Regions from separate parts of the Thalassotalea montiporae genome, predicted to be linked through region 1. Evidence: riboswitches for the same ligand, from Rfam matches in the RefSeq annotation. Region 1 holds a riboswitch; the other holds the start of a gene.

Region 1 (3,142 bases):
TCCATCCCGCGTCCGAATGGTTTACTGAGTAAACGAGCCAAGATTGTTTTACTTCTGAATCTATAACGAAGAATTGGTTGCGGGAGCCGGATTTGAACCGACGACCTTCGGGTTATGAGCCCGACGAGCTACCAGGCTGCTCCATCCCGCGTTCGAATGGTTTACTGAGTAAACGAGCCAAGATTGTTTTACTTCTGAATCTATAAAGAAGAATTGCTTGCGTGAGCCCTTGATTTTAAAAGAGCTAACCGACGATTGAGTCGTCTTCCGTACAACAATTAATGTTTGTTTTGCTTCTAACATCTAAAGAAATTGGTTGCGGGAGCCGGATTTGAACCGACGACCTTCGGGTTATGAGCCCGACGAGCTACCAGGCTGCTCCATCCCGCGCCAAGTATTGTAACAGTTTGAGTCAGTTACCAACGACTTCACTTTCTAATGAAGTGTTCATTATCAGAGATTTATTGCATCTCTGTGAAAGCGAGGCGTATGTTAAGGATAGTTAATGTGATTTGCAACTGCTTTTTTGAAGGATTTTACTGCTCGCTCTAATAGTGAGCAAAAAGGTGCGTAAATATACGTATTTGTCGTGTTTGCTATCACAACCTGTTCATTTTTCTGGGCAAGTATCGAGGCTATAGCAGCTCACACTATAGTTACTTCCTGCGAATAGTTGCCTTTGGCAGTTACGTTCAACGATTTGCTTAAATGATTTATCTAAGCACATCTTTTAATTCAACCTATCACAGTATTTTCCTTCTCTCACTTCTCTTTAATGAAATACGAGATAGAAAATCTACAACGCAATTAGCATCAGATATTACAAACAATTGTTTAGACATCTAAATGCCTATTGATCACAACGAATAATTAATGTTTAATGAGGGCGTTATTGAGTTTTTACTTTAAATGTTTACAAGATAAATACTCGCTAACACCAGAAGAGGAGCGATAGCCAGGTAACTAACGTTAGGGTCACTGCCCGTTATGCGTTAATGAGGGGGACTATCGCCGAGGATTTAGTTTGAGTGACAAACTAAATTCGGTCATTAGGGTTGAATCCCTAAGGCTGTCACCAGTAACGAGGTAATCGTTAAATAGGTGGAGAGCTTCTGGCTGAAAATGTCTTGCTTTTGGGCTTCAGAATATCCTCAGCCGTGCTCTTCCTTTGTTGTAAGTAGTTTTTTGCTATATAGGGAGACCCTTTAATGAACATTATCACCAAAATCCACAATCAACTTGCGGCGTGTTTGCCAAGCACCCTTGAAAGTACAATTGAATCTAGCGACTGGGCTAGTGATTGGGGGATTTATGTCTAATTTTACGGTTGCAAAATTTGGTGGTACTAGTGTTGCTAACCATCAAGCGATGGAGCGCTGTGCAACGATTATCAAAAATGATCTCGCCAATCGTGTTGTTGTGGTCTCGGCGAGCGCTGGTATTACCAATCATCTAGTGCGTCTAGGGCAGGAGAGTGTACCTGCGACAGAGCGCAATGAAATTATCGCGAGCATTCGTGAAATTCAATTCAATATTATTGAAGCTTTTACGGGCGACCATAACCTTGGTGACTTTGTTGATGAAAAGCTCTCGCAGCTTGGTGAAATAGCTGAAACTCAGGCGCAGCAGCATAATGTGAAAAATGCTGATGAGATTTTGTCTTTTGGCGAGCAGCTTAGTTCAGCGTTATTTACTCAAGTGCTTAATGAGCTTGGTGTTAACGCCAAATGTTTTGATATTCGCCAAGTCATGAAAACCAACAGTTTGTATGGACAAGCTGTGGTAGATGTCGAAGCACTTAAAACAAACTCCATTGAGCATTTAGCGCCACTCACAAAAGACTGTGTGATTGTTACGCAAGGCTTTATTGGCCAAGATGGGTTGGGGCATACCACGACGCTTGGCCGTGGCGGCTCTGATTACAGTGCTGCATTAATTGCAGAAGCGCTCGATGCCACTAATCTCAGCATTTGGACTGACGTGGTCGGGATTTTTACAACGGATCCGCGCATTACTGATCAAGCTCGCGCTATTCCTGAAATCAGTTTTGGCGAAGCGGCTGAAATGGCTACATTCGGTGCAAAAATTTTGCACCCAGCAACGCTTATTCCTGCCATGCGACAAAATATTCCGGTATTTGTCGGTTCGAGCAAAGAGCCAGAACAAGGTGGTACTTTTATTCAGCAAAGCGTTTCTTCATCACCTACATATCGCTCTATTGCATTGCGCCGAGAGCAAACCTTAGTAACGGTGAAAAGCCCAGCGATGTTACATGCCAGTGGTTTCTTGGCCAAGGTGTTTGCAATTTTAGCCAAGCATGAGCTCAGTGTTGATTTGATTACAACCAGTGAGATTAGTGTTGCGTTGACATTCGATAATCCAACGGGCAGCACACAGTCTCTGATTAACAATTCGGTATTGGCAGAACTTGAGCAACTTTGTGAAGTGTCTGTTGAGCACGGCTTGTCACTTGTTGCGGTAATTGGTAATAACCTTCATGCAACTAAAGGACTAGGTAGCAGTGTGTTTGACAAAATTAACGACTTTAATATTCGTATGATTTGTCACGGTGCAAGTTCAAACAACTTATGCTTTTTAGTACCAGAGCAAGATGCAAATACGGTTGTTGAACAACTTCACGATACACTTTTTGCTGCTTAGCTTTACTGGTTTAGCTTTTGATTGTTATTGGCAAATGAAACATACAAAAGTGCGCTAGGTGTTTTACGCATTTATTGCAAATATTAACCTAGCTGTGCTTTTGTATTGTTTAACACCTTGTCGAGCGTTTGCTGCAAATTCACTACTTCTTCTATCGACAAGCCAGTTAGTGAAAACATAGTTTCTGGTATTTGCGCGGCTTGTTGTTTTAGCTGCTTCCCCTCTTTGGTAAGGCTAATGCGCACAGAGCGCTCATCTTGTTCACTTCGCGTTCTAGCTAGCAGGTTGGCTTGTTCCATTCGTTTTAACAGTGGCGACAAAGTTCCCGTGTCTAGATCTAGTTGTTGACAAAGGGTTTTAATAGGCACACTTTGCTTGGCTTGCCACATTACCAACATCACTAAATACTGCGGATAGGTAAGCCCCAATGCTTTTAGCAAAGGGCTGTATAGCTTAGTAATGGTTTTGTTTAAGCTGTACA
Region 2 (3,142 bases), on a different contig from region 1:
CGAATTGACTTGGTTTGCACAACTTGGTTGGAATGCATAGTTTGGTTCGAATGCATAGATTGGTTGGAGTGCATAGTTTGGTTCATTACTAGATTTTAACTACCTATCTTAGTGCTTATTCGTCGTTTTTAGTGCTCAATTTTTAACTTGAGCATGTGTCTTAGGCGCAAAGTAGCATGGGTTTATATCTACGATGCTTTTTCAGTGAATATCAAAAGGTCAGCACTCGTCAATGTTTTATTCTTTATTAAGGCTAATTTATACCAATTTAGTTAACGACTGACGCACTGTTTTTTTATTTCACGCTTGCCAGTAATAACTACATTGAAGCGAAGTAGACAGCAAAGCCACGTTGATTAACGATGGTTTGTAATTGTTTAAAACCTTCAGCCAAAATAGGCTGGTATTTTAAAAAGCTATTTGCCACCACAGTTAAGTTACCACCTCTAACCAATCGTTTCGGACACTCACGTAAAAACGTTTCAGTCGCCGCATAATGCGTTTTCAACCCTTGATGAAACGGCGGGTTAGTGACGATATGCGAAAATGAACCGTTAACTTCGATTAGACCATCTGAAGCAAATACTTCACCTGTTAAGTTATTTACTTTTAACGTCTCTTGCGTGGAGGCAACTGCCAACGCACTAATATCGAGGGCGGTAATTTCGGTTTCAGGGTATTGCTTGGCTAAGAAGGCGCTGATCACACCGGCACCACAACCAAAATCAAGCAGTTTGCCTTGATAGCTTTTTTTCGGCAGTTGCTCGGTAGGTAAGTTTTCTAGCAAAACTTGAGTGCCCTTATCGAGTTGTTTTTGGCTAAATACGCCCGGCAGAGCGGCAATGTTAAGTTCTATACCGGCAACCGAAAGCGGGTAGTAGTGGAACCAATCAGCAAGGTTAAAACTGTAGTCACCACGAATAAACTGGCCAGCGAATAAACTGCAATGGCGAGCAGAGTCCAGCTTATGGCAATGGCTAATATAGCCTTGGCTTAATTTTGCTGCTGATTTGATGCCGCCTTTGTTTTCACCGACAAACAACACACGTGCATCTTCAGCTAAATGAGGGGCAAGCATGGCCAGCGAGTAGGCAAGCTCAGCTTTGCTTTTCGGGAAGGCAATCACCGCTAAGTCATATGCGATATCTTCTTTGTTTTGCTTAGCTTCTTTGTTTTGTTTAGTTTCTTGGCTCTGCTCAGCGGTTAAGTGCGTACCAAAGCTGTAGCTCAACTTTGAACTTGGTTGGGCAGCCGTTATTTGCGCCAATTGATCCGCAGCTAGCTTGTTATTAGTGAAATAATGCAATTGGCACTCAGGATATTCATCAAGCCATTCTTGATATAGCCCGTCGACGGGGAAGTTAACTAACACTGCCCGCGTGCATGCTAACTCGCCGATATTGCGAACCAGTACTTGAGATAAATTCGATAATGCCATGTGATGTCCAACTTGCCTCGCGTTAGACGCTAATCGTCAGCGTTAATACGTTGCTTACCTAGGTTGATGATAGCCAGCTTAAGTCTATTGTGAAACTGCTTTTTGCCGACACAAATTGCCAAAATTCGCGGACTACAAACTTCACTAAAATCGCGCGAGGCCGCATTTTACGTGATTGATAAAGCAAGGTATAGCGGTGTGTTGACATTAGAGCAAATATTCGATGTAATGAGCCCGTCCTTATTCCTGCGCGGTGGTGTGGCTCGTCAAGCTCATACCATCGTGATGAAAAGGGCCAGAAGAGGAGCGTTAACCAGGTAGTTAATGTCAGGAGATCAAACTCCAGTGACCATTAATGAGGGGGATTAACGCCGAGACGAATACATTTTTGATTGATGTATTGGTCGGTTGCTCAGGCTGAATCCTGACAACTGTCACCCATTAGGTGGAGAGCTTCTGGCCTTTGTTGAACTGTCTGCGCTTTTTGCCGTGGGCAGGGAACAAATGCCGATAAGTTCTCCGAACGAAGTGAGTTCGAGAGACATGAATCCTGAAACTTCTAATTCATTAGCTAACGCAACCTTACCCAAATTCCCGTTGTGGACTGCGTTGGTTACCCCTTTTGCCGAAAGTGGCGCTATCGACTTTGCCTGTTTATCGCGAATTGCTCGCGAACAAGCAGCCGTCGGCAATGGTTTATTGCTACTTGGTAGCACAGGCGAAGCATTGGCGCTCAATGCTGAGCAACAGTTTGGTATCGTCAAATACGTGGCTGAACTTGGCCTTGATGTGCCGATCATGGTCGGTGTTGGCGGCTTTCAATTAATGCAACAGCTAGAATGGATTGAGCGCTGCAATCAGCTAAATATCGACGCCTATTTACTTGGTGCGCCCTTGTACGCTAAGCCTGGGCCTGTTGGCCAAGAGCAATGGTTTACCGCTTTGCTTAATGCTGCCAACAAGCCTTGTATGCTCTATAACGTACCGTCGCGAAGTGCGGTTACTTTATCGGTTGAAACGCTCGCGAAACTGCAAAACCATCCAAATTGTTGGGCGCTAAAAGAAGCCAGTGGAGATATCGCGCAATTTAATCGCTACCGTCAAGCGTGTCCTAAGCTTGCGCTGTTTAGTGGTGAAGATGCCATGATGCCAGCGCTGGCCAAACTTGGTGCTGCTGGCTTAGTGTCGGTTGCTAGTAATGTTTGGCCATCAGCGACAAAGCTCTATGTTCAACAGTGTTTAGCGCATACCGAACTTGATAACGCGCTTTGGCAGCAAGCCGTTGATGCGCTATTTACCGTGGCAAACCCAATCCCAGTGAAAGTGCTAATGCATGAGAATGGCGAGTTAGACTCCGCCGCCTTGCAACCCCCACTTACCCATTTCGAATTGTTAGATAAACAGCCCTTGATTGAGGCTAACGATGCTATTGATGCTTGGTATCGCGAGCAGACGCAAGTAACTCAGCCTATACAAGTTACTCAACAGACGCGTGAAATTTCATTAGAGCAAAATGAGCCGCTAGCCAAGCAAAGTGCTTAGTTTTAGCACCAAGTATCGCTACTAAAGGCGCGATCAGCAAACTAACGATTAACCCCAAACAGAATTCAGAATTAAAGGTAGAAAAATGACTAATTGGCAAGAAGTTTTACAACAAATGGAGCGCGGTGAAGTACGCGCGGCAACCCAAGACGAGCAAGGTAA

What was found. A riboswitch is a leader RNA that binds a small molecule or an ion and turns the genes downstream of it on or off. The one in region 1 is predicted to bind lysine.
Region 2: linked by a shared signal. The riboswitch ahead of dapA (4-hydroxy-tetrahydrodipicolinate synthase) and the one ahead of lysC (lysine-sensitive aspartokinase 3) in region 1 are both predicted to bind lysine.

The regions. Positions count from the first base shown of each region.
Region 1 covers NZ_JBQRUO010000012.1:20,225-23,366, reverse strand. The annotation lists tRNA gene ACSLUR_RS18810 (tRNA-Met) at 1-11, opposite strand, end outside; tRNA gene ACSLUR_RS18805 (tRNA-Met) at 75-151, opposite strand; tRNA gene ACSLUR_RS18800 (tRNA-Met) at 314-390, opposite strand; lysine riboswitch at 934-1,120, shown strand; gene lysC (lysine-sensitive aspartokinase 3) at 1,312-2,661, shown strand; gene ACSLUR_RS18790 (MarR family winged helix-turn-helix transcriptional regulator) at 2,745-3,142, opposite strand, start outside.
Region 2 covers NZ_JBQRUO010000001.1:269,907-273,048, forward strand. The annotation lists gene ACSLUR_RS01195 (HAMP domain-containing sensor histidine kinase) at 1-38, opposite strand, end outside; gene ACSLUR_RS01200 (methyltransferase) at 320-1,438, opposite strand; lysine riboswitch at 1,730-1,902, shown strand; partial or broken gene dapA (4-hydroxy-tetrahydrodipicolinate synthase) at 1,982-2,881, shown strand; gene ACSLUR_RS01210 (2,3,4,5-tetrahydropyridine-2,6-dicarboxylate N-succinyltransferase) at 3,066-3,142, shown strand, end outside.